Regions from separate parts of the Pseudoxanthomonas sp. JC1303 genome, predicted to be linked through region 2. Evidence: predicted binding sites of a transcription regulator. Region 2 holds the regulator's gene; the other holds the start of a gene.
What was found. Region 2 encodes FliA, which starts transcription of late flagellar genes. Its sites were predicted from a motif close to TAAAGTTTNNCNNNCNNNGGCCGATAA; they were not measured.

Region 1: ACORQU_RS03455 (methyl-accepting chemotaxis protein) is a predicted target of FliA. The motif match lies at 2,395-2,421, and genes of this name have one in related genera.

What each region holds. Positions count from the first base shown of each region.
Region 1 covers NZ_CP185958.1:759,273-765,488, reverse strand. Annotated here, with positions in the region: gene ACORQU_RS03475 (helix-turn-helix transcriptional regulator) at 1-218, opposite strand, end outside; gene ACORQU_RS03470 (DUF4097 family beta strand repeat-containing protein) at 315-1,205, opposite strand; gene ACORQU_RS03465 (hypothetical protein) at 1,220-1,711, opposite strand; gene ACORQU_RS03460 (RNA polymerase sigma factor) at 1,708-2,292, opposite strand; gene ACORQU_RS03455 (methyl-accepting chemotaxis protein) at 2,448-4,289, shown strand; gene ACORQU_RS03450 (hypothetical protein) at 4,627-4,848, shown strand; gene ACORQU_RS03445 (DUF3597 domain-containing protein) at 4,928-5,356, opposite strand; gene ACORQU_RS03440 (GGDEF domain-containing protein) at 5,570-6,216, opposite strand, start outside.
Region 2 covers NZ_CP185958.1:4,081,341-4,087,556, reverse strand. Annotated here, with positions in the region: gene ACORQU_RS18245 (flagellar motor protein) at 1-654, opposite strand, end outside; gene ACORQU_RS18240 (chemotaxis protein CheA) at 784-2,397, opposite strand; gene ACORQU_RS18235 (protein phosphatase CheZ) at 2,401-3,009, opposite strand; gene cheY (chemotaxis response regulator CheY) at 3,009-3,401, opposite strand; gene ACORQU_RS18225 (RNA polymerase sigma factor FliA) at 3,420-4,169, opposite strand; gene ACORQU_RS18220 (MinD/ParA family ATP-binding protein) at 4,166-5,050, opposite strand; gene flhF (flagellar biosynthesis GTPase FlhF) at 5,037-6,216, opposite strand, start outside.

The DNA of each region.
Region 1 (6,216 bases), 1.0 Mb from region 2:
GCTTGGGCCAGGCGTTCGAGCACCTCGGCCGAGGGGGCCCCGCCACGTCCCTGCTCCAGCCAGGTGTACCAGGTCGGACTGATGCTGGCGCGCTGGGCGACCTCTTCGCGGCGCAGGCCGGGCGTGCGCCGACGGGCCGAGGCAAAGCCCAGCGCGGCCGGGTCCAGGCGCGCGCGGCGGTCTTTCAGGTATTGGCCGAGGCGGGGATCGTTGGCCATGGCGGGTGTCCTGGCTGCATCGCGTTACTAGGATGGGACGCAGCTTTTACCACGATGGGCCTGGCCGGCCGTGCAGGCCCTGGAATGCGCGGTGGCTTACTCCAGGCGCAGCTCGGCATCGCCAGAGAAGGTCTCCAGGGTGACCTCGCCCTCGCCACTGCCGTAGCGGGCGTCCAGCGAACTCCCGGGGCCATGGCGCGGGCGTTCGATCGTGGCATCGGGCGCGCGCAGCGTGCCGCTGAAGCTCTCGGCGGTGACGTGCGCGGAGACCGCGCGCGGCAGCACCACCAGCAGGCCACCGCTGACGCTGGACAGCGACAGCTTGCCGTTGCGCGCCAGCGCCGTGGACACCCGGGTGTCGCCACTGACGCTGTTGGTCGACAGGTCGCGCAAGGCCTGGTCCTTCACCGCCACGCGGATGCTGCCGGAGACGGTCTCGGCCTCGACCTTGCCGTCCAGGCGCCCGCGCAGGTCGACCCCGCCGCTCACCGTGTTGATGCTGACCTCCGGGCTGTTGGCGGTCACGGTGACATCGCCGCTGACGCTCTCCACCGACAGCGTTCCGGGCGCGGCGGCCACGGTGACCTGGCCGCTGACACTCTCGATGGACAGGCTGTCGGGGGCCACGCCGGACACGTCCACATCGGCCGAGACCGCGTGCAGATCCAGCGAGGCGCGCAGCGGCACCATCAGCAGCAGGTCGCTGGGCTCGCTGGACTTTCCACCCCAGCCGCCATTGCGCGGATAGCGCACCTTGATCTCCAGGCTGCCACGGTCGCCGTCGATCTCCAGCTTCTCCACCCCCTCGCCCAGGGAGCCGCGGATCTGCACTTCCGGCCGGTCCCAGGCGCGGACCTGGATGCGGCCCTTGACGTTCTGCACCTCGACCTTGCCGCGCGGATCCAGGGGGCGGGTCTGGTCGATGGGCGTGGACGCCTGTGCGGCGGTGGCGAGGAGAAACAGCAGGGACAGGGCGATCGGGCGCATGGGTCGGGTCTCTTTCAGCTCAGGGCCGCGCGGCGGGTCAGTGCCAGGCGACGGTCGTAGGTGTAGCGCAGGGTCTGCAGCAGTTGCGGCGAGCGTGGGTCGCGGTCGATGGCGTGCAGGATCTGGTCGGCGCTGCGGTCCAGCTCCTGCACGGTCGGGGCCAGCGCCAGCGGCATGTCCACGCCCTGCATGCGGGCCAGGGCGACCTGGTAGTCGCGGGTCATGCGCACGGCTTCGGCGCGCAGCGGCATATGCGATGGCGCGGCGGGCGCCGGGGCATCCAGCACGGCCTTCATGCGCACGCCGACCAGCGCCACCAGGGCGACCGAGGCGGCCAGGGCCAGGGGTTGCCAGCGCCGGCGCCAGCGGTGGGCCCGGCGCGGCGCGGGTGCGGCCGCTTCGGCCTCCAGGCGCGCAGCGATGCCCGGCCACAGGTCGCGCCCGGGTTCGATGTCCTGGCGCAGGCCGCGCAGGGCGAAGCGCAGGTCGTTGTCGTCGGTGTTCATGCGTGTGCCTCCAAACGGGTCCGCAACAGCTGGCGGGCGCGATGCAGTTGGGCCTTTGAGCTGCCCACCGCCATGCCCAACTGGGCGGAAATCTCTTCGTGTTTCCAGCCTTCCACATCGTGCAGGACCAGCACCGCGCGTGCACGCGGCGGCAGGGTGGCCACCGCGCGCTCCAGGTCCATGCGCAGCGCAGGTCCCTGCGCGCGTGGGTCGACCATGACCGCATCGTCGTGGTCGGCTTCCTCTTCCCAGCGCGGTCCGCCGCGGCGGCTGCGCAGTTCCATCAGCGCGGTGTTGACCGCCAGCCGGTGCAGCCAGGTCGACAGCGCGCTCTCGAACCGGAACTCCGGCAGCGCCCGCCAGGCCCGCACGAAGGTTTCCTGGGTCAGGTCCTCGGCGCGCGCGCCATGCCCGCCCACCAAGCGTACGATCACCCCGTGCACGCGGCCGGCATGCCGCCGGTAGAGCTGCTCGAAGGCCTGGGTGTCGCCACGCGCGGCGGCGCGCGCCTGCGGCGCATCCACGTCCTCCTGGGCAATGTCGGGTACGTCCATGGGAATCGTGGCGGCCGTGGTCAGCATGCCCAGTGTGATGCAGCGATTGGCCAAAGGGTTTAAAACGGCCTTCGCGCGGCCTGTTCGCCAGCCCGCGGCGCCCCCCGGGGCCGGCCTGTCGCGCCAGGCTCAACCCGGGGCCACCGCGGCCGATAGTGCTCCAAGGATGTAGGGAGAAGCTCATGTCGTCGTCTCCGCCGCCGGCGCAGTCCGCCGGAACCACGCTCGATACCCTGCCGGAGGTGCCGGTGGCCCTGCTTCGGCTCTCGGCCGAGGGCCTGATCACCGCCGGCAACCGCATGGCCCTGGATGTGCTGGGCTGCAGCGCCGAGCAACTGGCCGGCGCGCCGGCCGCGCAGCTGTGGGGGCTCGACCCGGCCGTGCTGGGCACCGAGGGGGTGTGGGTCGCGCCAGGCGATGACCCCGCGCGCCGGGTGCGCTACCAGCGCGAGGCCCAGGCCGGCGGCTGGCTGCTGTCGTTGCCGCATGTGGAAACCGCTGCCCTGCTGCGCGATGCGCGCGCACTGTCCACCACCACCACTGCCACGCCGATGGCGGTCTCCACCCCGATGCAGCCGCTGGTGCAGCGCCTGGCCCAGGCCGCCGGCGATCGCCAGCTGCTGCTGCAGGCCGGGCAGGCGCTGGCGGCCTGCGAGCTGACCCCGCCGACGATGCCCACCGACGTGGAAGGCGAGGTCGGCGGCAAGCTGCGCGCGGGCTTCGGCAACCTGGCCGAGGCGATCCGCCAGGCCGTGGCGCTGTCGGTCCAGATTGCCAGCCAGGTCCCGCACCTGGTGGCCGAGAACGACGAACTCGCACGTCAGACGCAGGCGCAGGGCGAGGCCCTGGAAGAGGTCATGGAGGCGACCCGCCGCCTGACCGAGCGCCTGCAGGGCGTGGGCGAGGAACTGCGCCAGGTCATGGACGTGGCCGCCAGTGCCGATGAACGCGCACGCCAGGGTCGGGAGGCCGCCAGTGGGCTCAACGCGGCCATGCTGGAGGTCGAACGCCGCGCGGCGCGTGCCAGCGAGGTGATCGAGGTCATCGACTCGGTCGCCTTCCAGACCAACATCCTGTCCATCAATGCCAGCATCGAGGCGGCCCACGCGGGCCCGGCCGGCAAGGGCTTTGCCGTGGTGGCCGGAGAGATCCGGCGCCTGGCCGAACGTGCAGCCAGCGGCGCGCGCGACGTGCGGGTGATCATCGATGAGACCAGCGCCGCGGTGGGCGAGGGTGCCCAGTCCGCCCGCCGGACCGAGGAGGTGCTGGAAGGGATCGGCGCATTGATGGGGCGGGCCAGCGGGGCGATGGCCACCGTGGCCGAACGGCTGGGCGCACAGGGGGGCGAGATCCGGGCGATCGAATCCTCGGTCGATGCGGTGGTCGCACTGGGCCGCTCCAACCTGGAGCACGCCGAGCAGGTCGCCCGCCGCAGCGAGGCGCTGGGGGCTGGCACCGAGACCTTGCGCGACTGCGTGGGCCTGTTCCGCCTGCCCGAGGATCCGATGCGCGAGCCGCGTCATGCCACGGTGCGCGCCCTGGCCGAGGAGGCCGCGCGCAGGATCGGCATGGCCCTGCAGCAGGCGCTGGACCAGCACCGGATCGAGCCGGCCGCACTGTTCGGCCGTGATTACACGCCCATCCCGGGGACCTCGCCGGAAAAGTACACCAGCGGCTTCGACCGGCTGTGCGACCAGGTGCTACCGGCCTTCCAGGAGCCGGTGCTCGACGCCCAGCCGTGGATCGTTTTCGCCATCTGCGCCAATCCGGACGGCTATGTGCCCACCCACAACCTGCGCTTCACCCAGCCGCTGACCGGGGACCCGGCGGTCGATCTGGTCGGCAACCGCACCAAGCGCATCTTCACCGACCGAGTCGGTCGCAGCGTGGGCGCGCATACCGACCCCTATCGCCTGCAGGTCTATCGCCGCGACACCGGGCAGATCATGTTCGACCTGTCGGTGCCGGTGATGGTCGGCCGCCGCCACTGGGGCGGCTTCCGCGTGGGCTATACGCTGGAGTGAAAAGGGGCCGCGCGGCGTTGCCGCGTGTCGCACCGGCCGACATGCCCGCGCCTTGACCCGCCACCGGACAGGGAACGTCCAGGGGGCTGCTCGACGTCCTCCTGCGCGCCGCCGACGGGGTCGCGGCGGTCGTCGGCGACTGCCGTACTGCCCGCCAGGTGATGCTGGCTGTGGCGCGCATGCTGTGCCCCAGCCGCGCTGGAGCCCTTCGTCCAGGGTGTGAGACACGGTGAGGAGACCTCCAGCGGCCACTGGCGCTGAGCCGGACGGTCTTACGCCGGGCCTGGCGCCGATGGCGTAGGCTTGCGTTTCCTTCGGCTCCCGGGAATCTCCCCCCATGCGGACCCTGACGACGTTGCTGCTCTGGTGCCTGCTGGCCGTGCTGTGCTGGCCGCTGGCGCTCCTGGCCCTGGTGGCCTGGCCGTTCGTGTGGCTGCTATCGCTGCCGTTCCGCTTGGTCGGGGTGACCTTCGGCGCGGTCTTCGCGCTGCTGCGGGCCGCGCTGCTGCTGCCAGCCAGGCTGCTCGGCGGCGGCCACCGGCTGGCCAGCGCGAGCTGATCGCGCTGGCCGCCTCGGGCGGCCAGCGCAACGCGCCCCGTTCCGCCCGACGCTGATCGCGGCGGGCGGCGGGCGGGCGTCAGTCCTTCAGTTCGGCGGGGACCTTGCCGCCGTTCTCGGCCAACTTGCGCATGACCGCCTTATGCAGGGCGATGTTCTGCTCGGCGCTGCCATGGGCGCCGGCGCGCACGTCCAGTTCCTCGGCCAACTGCTTGCGCGCCTCCAGGCTGGAATCCAGGTCCAGCAGCTTGAGCAGGTCGACGATGGAATGCTTCCAGTCGCTCTTGCCGCCCTTGGCCGCGGCCATGTCGGTGAGCACGGCTTCCACATCCACCGGCGCGGCGGCAGCGGCCGGGGCCGGGTTGCGTGCCGGCGGGGCGATGTCGGCGGTGGCCTCGGAACCATCGACGATGGTCACCTGCGGGCCGGGCGCGGCAGCCGGCGTCGCCGGCGCGGCCGGCTGGGCATGGCCAAAGATCTTGTTGACGATGTTGGAGAACAGGCTCATCTCGGGTCTCGCTTGAGGGGACAGGGGCGCCGACCTTAACGCGCAGCAGTGCCAGCGCGGATGAAACGGCGGTGAGTGTCCGCTTCAGCCGGCCACCGTCGGCACGGCTGGCCGTGTCGACGCCCGCCTGTCCCGACATCGTGTGGCCCAAGGCGCGGTGTCCGCTGCCACGCGGCCGAGTCTTTCATCGCCACCTGCGCGCAGGTCTGGCGCTCAGTCGGCGCTCAGGACGCGGTTCTTGCCGGCCTTCTTGGCCTCGTACATGGCGCGGTCGGCACGCTTGAGCAGCACGTCCTGGGCCTCGTCCGGTTTGCGCAGAGCCACGCCGGCGCTGAAGGTGACGAACACGCGCATGTCCTCGTGCAGGAACGAATGCTGGGCCAGCGCGCGCTGCAGGCGGGTGACCGCGGCGCTGCCCTCGAAGATGGTTGCGTCCGGCAGCAGCAGCACGAATTCCTCGCCGCCGAAGCGGGCGATGGCGTCGGTGGCGCGCAGGGTGGCGCGGGCGATCTCCACGACGTGACGCAGGGCCGCATCGCCGCCGGCATGGCCGTGGGTCTCGTTGAGCTTGCGGAAATCGTCCAGGTCCAGCATCGCCACGCACAGCGGGGCGCTGCTGCGCTGGGTACGCGCCACTTCGCGCTCGAACAGTTCCTCGAAGCCGCGCCGATTGAGCGCGCCGGTCAGCTGGTCCTCGCGCACCAGCCCGGCCACGTCCTTGAGCTCCTGCTCCAGTGCCTGGATGCGCGCTTCGGCGGCTTGTACCTGCTGTTGGGCGTTGAGCAGCACATCGCGTGCCGAAGCCGCTTCTGCCTGCATGCCGGCGGTATCGTCCAGCACCTCCTGCAACAGGCGGTTGA
Region 2 (6,216 bases):
CCGCTCGCCGCTGCTGTGCTGGATCACGCTCTTGAGCTTGTTGGCCATCGGCAGGAACAGCAGGTTGGCCGAGGCGATGCCGTAGATCGTCGCGGTGAAGGCGGCGGCGATGCCGTGGCCGAGCATGCTGGGGTCGGCCAGGTTCTTCATGACCGCGATCAGGCCCAGCACCGCGCCGATGATGCCCAGCGTGGGCGCATAGATGCCCATGCCCTCGAAGACCTTGGCGGCGGCCAGATCGCAATGCTCCTGTCCCTCCAGGTCGATCTCCAGCATGTGCCGGATGGCCTCGGGCTCGACCCCGTCCACCAGCATCTGCAGGCCCTTGCGCACGAACGGATCGGCCTGGCCGCCGACCTGGTCTTCCAGGCCCAGCAGGCCGCTGCGGCGCGCGGTGTTGCTCCACTCCACGATCTGGCCGAGCAGTGCGTCGCGGTTGTTGGCCGGCGGCTGGATCACCCAGCGGGCGATCTTGAAGGCCCGCCGGAACACCGCCGGCGGGGTATGCACCAGGATGGCCGCCACGGTCCCGACGATCACGATGACAAAGGCCGCCGGCGACCAGAGCGCGGCGATTCCCGCACCCTTGAGAATGCTTCCCCCCACCAGCGACGCGATCGCCAGCAGCAGGCCGGTGAGACTGAGCTTATCCATGCAGACGGTATCGGCACCATGCGCGCTGACTTGATACGGCGCGCGGCCGGTGTGGACGTGGCGATGCCGGAAAAATGACGCGCGCCCGCCTGCGGCATGCGCCGCTGGCAGGGTCATGCACGCCTTGGATCAGCCCCGCAGGCCGTCCACGTCCAGGATCAGGGCCAGGCGGCCGTCGCCGATGAGGGTGGCACCGGCGTAGCCGGGCAGGCCTCGCAGGGAACGCGGCAGCGGCTTGATGACCACTTCCTCGCGGCCGCGGACCTGGTCGACGACCAGGCCGACGCGGGATTCGCCAGCCTGCAGTACCACCACGGTCAGCAGCGGGCAGCTTGGGGCATCCAGGCCCAGCCACTGGCGCAGGTCCACCAGCGGCAGGGTGTGCGAGCGGCGGTCAAGCACCGCGCGGCCGTCGAACCAGCCCAGCGAGGACTGCGGCGCGTGCAGCACCTCGACCACGCGGGCCAGCGGCAGGGCATAGACGTCCGCGCCAGCCTGGACCAGCAGGGTGGGCAGGATCGCCAGGGTCAGCGGCACGCGGATCAGGAAGCGGCTGCCGCGGCCCAGTTCGGACTGGATGGTGATCTGGCCGCTGAGCTCGCGGATGCGGGACTGGACCACGTCCATGCCAACGCCGCGTCCGGAAATGTCGGTGATCTCGGTCTTGGTCGAGAAGCCCGGCAGGAAGATCAGGTGCAGGCATTCCTCGGTGCTCAGGCGCGCGGCGGCTTCCGGGTCGATCAGGCCCTTTTCGCGGGCCTTGGCGCGCAGGCGCTCAGGGTCGATGCCGGCGCCGTCGTCCTGCACCTCGATGCTGACGTAGTCGCCTTCCTGCTGGGCCGACAGGCGCACGTGGCCGCTGCGCGGCTTGCCCGAGGCCTCGCGCAGGGCGGGCGCCTCGACGCCATGGTCGATGGAGTTGCGCACCAGATGGACCAGTGGATCGGCCAGGGCCTCGACCAGGTTGCGATCCAGCTCGGTGTCGGCGCCGACCAGTTCCAGTTCGACTTCCTTCTCCAGGGTGCGGGCGACATCGCGCGCCACCTTGGGGAAGCGCGAGAACACCTTGCCGACCGGCTGCATGCGGGTGCGCATCACCGCGGTCTGCAGACGCGCGGTGGCCACGTCCAGGCCGCTGACGGCGCGATCCAGTTCTTCGTCCTTGAGCCGGATGCGCAGGGTCTTGAGGCGATTGCGCGCCAGGACCAGTTCGCCGATCAAGTTGACGATGGCATCCAGGCGCTTGGTGTCCACGCGGACGGTGTGCTCGGCTTCGGCCGGTTTGGCCGCCGCGGCCTGGGCCTTGGGCGCGGCAGGCGCCGGCGCCGCCACGGGCGTGGGTTTGCTGGGCGTGGTGGCCGGGACGTCGCCGGCCGCGAACTGCGCGATCAGCGCCGGCGGGGCCGGCGTGAGCGGCTGTCCGCCGGAAAAGGCGTCCAGCATGTCCTTCAGGTAGTCCAGCGACTGCTGGGCGGCGTCGAAGTGGCGCGCCTGCAGCGTGGTCTGGCCGGCGCGCGCCATGCCCAGGGTTTCCTCGGCGGCGTGGCACAGCTCGACCATCGGGTGGATCGCCAGGAACCCGGCGCCGCCCTTGAGCGTGTGGAAGCCGCGGAACACGGCGTTGAGCTGCTCCGAATCACCGGGCGCCTGTTCCAGCGCGACGAGCTGCTCGCCCAAGCGCTCCAGGATTTCCTGGGCCTCGATGATGAAGTCGGCAGCGATGTCGTCGGGAACGGCGCTCATGGCTTACAACCCGAGGTTGGAGAGCAGGTCATCGGCGTCGTGCTGGGACACGCCGTGCTTGTCCAGGCCGGCCAGGGCAGGGCCCGCCAGGCCATTGGCCACCGGCGATCCCTCCTTGGGAGGCAGGCCCAGCGCGCCGAAGCCTTCATGCACACGGCGCACGATGCCGGCCACGCGGCGGATGATCTGTCCGGTCAGGTCCTGGAAGCTCTGGGCCAGGGCCATCTCGGTGAGGTTGTGGCGGATGCGGTCCAGGATTTCGCCCTGGTCGGCGTTCAGGCCGCCGGCGCGCAGCTGGTCGGCCAGGGTGCGGCATTCCTCGGCCAGGTCCAGGGTGCGGTGGCTGGCCTGTTCGGTCATGGCCACCACGTGGTCCAGGCGCGAGCAGGCATCGTCCAGCTCGCCGGCTTCGCTCGGCACGGTGGGCAGGTCGCCCAGGGCCTGGCCCAGGTCGCGTGCCAGCCGGCTCAGCCCCTGCATCATCGGCTTGGTGCGCCAGGCGGCCAGGGTGTCGATCTCCACCCGCCAGGCGCCCTCGTCGCCGCTTTCCAGCGCGTCCAGGGCCCGCTGCAGGCTCTCGATGAGCGCGCCGCGCTCGGTCGTGGCGTTCATCAGGCGGCCGCTCCCAGGCGTTCGAAGATCTTGCCCAGCTTTTCTTCCAGGGTCTGGGCGGTGAACGGCTTGATGATGTAGCCGCTGACTCCGGCCTGGGCCGCCTCGATGATCTGCTCGCGCTTGGCCTCGGCGGTGACCATCAGCACCGGCAGGTGCTTGAACTTGTCATCGGCGCGGATGTTGCGCAGCAGGTCGATGCCGGTCATGCCGGGCATGTTCCAGTCGGTGACCACGAAATCGAACGGCGATGCCCGCAGCGCCGCCAGGGCGCTGTTGCCGTCTTCGGCTTCGGCGGTGTTGGTGAAGCCCAGATCGCCGAGCAGATTCTTGACGATACGTCGCATCGTCGAGAAATCGTCCACGATCAAAATCCGCATGTTCTTGTTCACCGCTGACTCCTAGGTTCTTTAATCTTCGTCTTCGAGGCCGGAATCGGCCATTTCGAATGCCTTGAGGCGACCGCGCAGGCGCACGGTGGCCTGGCCGTGGATCTGGCAGACGCGCGATTCGCTCACCCCCAGTACGGCACCGATTTCCTTCAGGTTCAACTCCTGCTCGTAATAGAGCGAGAGCACCAGCTGTTCGCGTTCGGGCAGCTGCGCGATGGCCTTGCCCAGCTCGCGGCCGAATTCCTGCCGTTCGAGCATCTGCTGCGGATTGGGGCCGCCCTTGGCGACGGTATCCAGCTCACCCTGGTCCTCGATGCGCGACTCCAGGCTGAGCACGTGCCCGCGTGAGGCGTCTTCCATCAGGCGCATGTAGTCCGGCAGCGGCATGTCCATCGCCGCGGCCACCTCGTTGGGGGCGGCGGCGCGGCCGGTGGCCTGCTCGATCTTGCGGATCGCGGCGGCCGCGTCGCGGGCGCGGCGATGCACCGAGCGCGGCACCCAGTCGCCGCGGCGGATCTCGTCGATCATCGAACCGCGGATGCGGATCGAGGCGTAGGTCTCGAACGAGGCGCCCTGGTCGGCGTCGTAGCTGCGCGAGGCCTCCAGCAGGCCGATCATCCCGGCCTGGATCAGGTCGTCGATTTCCACGCTGGCCGGCAGGCGCGCGGCCAGGTGGTGGGCGATGCGGCGCACCAGGTCGGCGTGCTGGGTGATGTAGTCGTTGTCGTTGTTGCGCTGGACGGCGCGGTACTGGGCCAGGGCGCTCATGCGGCCACCCCCGGGCGGATCATCCGCTCGACGAAGAACTCCACGTTGCCGCGCGGGGCGGTCGGGGCCTGCCAGCGGGCGGTGCGGCGGGCGATTTCGGCAATGGCCTGGGCCGACGGGCTGGCCGGATAAGCCTTGACCACCGGCTGCTGGCGCTGCACCGACAGGCGCAGCCAGTCGTCCTGGGGCACGCAGCCCAGATAGTTGAGTGACACGTCGCCCAGGAACTTCTCGCAGACCCGGCCGAGCTTGTCGTACAGCAGGCGGCCTTCGTTGGGGTCGCGGACCATGTTGGCCACGATCTGCACCCGGTCCACGCCGCGCTCGCGCGAGAGGACCTTGATCAGGGCGTAGGCGTCGGTGATCGAGGCCGGCTCGTCACAGACCACCACCACCGCATCCTGGGCGGCCTGACAGAAGGTCAGCACGCTGTCGGTGATGCCCGCGGCGGTGTCGATCACCATGACATCCAGGTCGCGCTCCAGCTCGGAGAAGACGTTGATCAGCCCGACGTGCTGGCCCGGGGCCAGCTCGGCCATGTGCCGGCGGCCGGAGGCGGCCGGAACCACCATCAGCCCATTGGGCATGTCGATGATCGACTCTTCCAGGGTGCAGCGGCCGGCGACCAAGTCGGCCAGCGTGTAGCGGGGCGTCAGGCCCAGCAACACGTCGACGTTGGCCAGACCCAGGTCGGCGTCGAGCAACAGGGTCCGCTTGCCCATGTCCGCAAGGGCCATGGACAGGTTGACCGACAGGTTGGTCTTGCCGACACCACCCTTGCCACCGGTCACGGCGATGGTCCGCACCGGGCCCAGCGGCTCGGGTCGGGTCGCCGACAGGGGGAAGGCGTTGGTCAGCTTGGCGTAGTCACGCGACTGCATGGGTCTGCTCCGGGATACAGGGCTTATCGGCATCGCGCCGCAAATCTTCAAGGCGCAAAACCAGGCTGGGGGCATTGGCGCGGTGCAGGTCGTCCGGCACGTGCTGTCCATCGGTCACCCAGGTGATGGGGAGGCGGTGATCCACGACCACCGACAGGGCGCTGCCAAAGCGTCCGGTCTCGTCGAGCTTGGTCAGGATCACGCCCTGCGGGGCGGCCCCGGCGAAGCGGCGCACCACCTCGTCCAGGTCCGAAAAGTGGGCATTGGCCGGCAGCACCAGCAGCGAGCGGACCGTGCGCGAGGCGCGCAGCCAGTTCAGCTGGGCGGCCAGGGCGCGGTCGCGCTGGCCCAGGCCGGCGGTGTCGATCAGCACCAGCTTGTAGTCGGCCAGGCGCACCAGCAGCTGCTGCAGGGAGGCGTCGCTGTCGGCCTCGTGCACCGCGATGCCCAGCTGGCGGCCGTAGCTGTGCAGTTGTTCGCGGCCGCCGACGCGGATGGTGTCGGTGGTGACCAGGGCGATGTCGCGGGCGGCATGGGTCTGCAGGAAGCGCGAGGCCAGCTTGGCGATGGTGGTGGTCTTGCCGGCGCCGGTCGGGCCGACCAGGGCGATCACGCCGCCTTCTTCCAGCGGGTCGCCGTGGGCGATGGGCAGGCGCTGGGACAACAGGCCCAGCATCATGCCGCGGCCGCGGTGCAGCTCCAGGTCGGCCGGGATCTGCATGACCACATCCCGGATCAGGCCGGCATCGAAGCCGTAATCGTCCATCAGCTCCAGGGCCTGGGCGCGCACGGGCGACCCGCGCAGGCGCTCGTCGGTGAGGCGGTTCATCTCACGCTCGATCATCTGGCGCATCAGGGCCAGCTCGTCGCGGAGTTGGCTGAGTTGGGCGTCATCCTGCGGCTTGGGGAACACCGGCGCGGCCGGAAGGGCGGCTACAGGAGCGGCGGCCACCGGTGCCGGGGCGGCAGTGGCGACCGGCGCAGCGGCCATGATCGCCGGCTCGGCCTGGACCGCGGGCGCTGCCTGGATCGGCGCGGGGGCCGGGACGGCGGGTGCCACCGGCGGGGCGGTGACCGGATCGCGCGGGAAGGCGGCCACGGCCGGGGCCGGCGCGGCGGCGGCCAGCTCCTGGGGCTGGACCGGCTGCATGTATTCGGCGAACGGG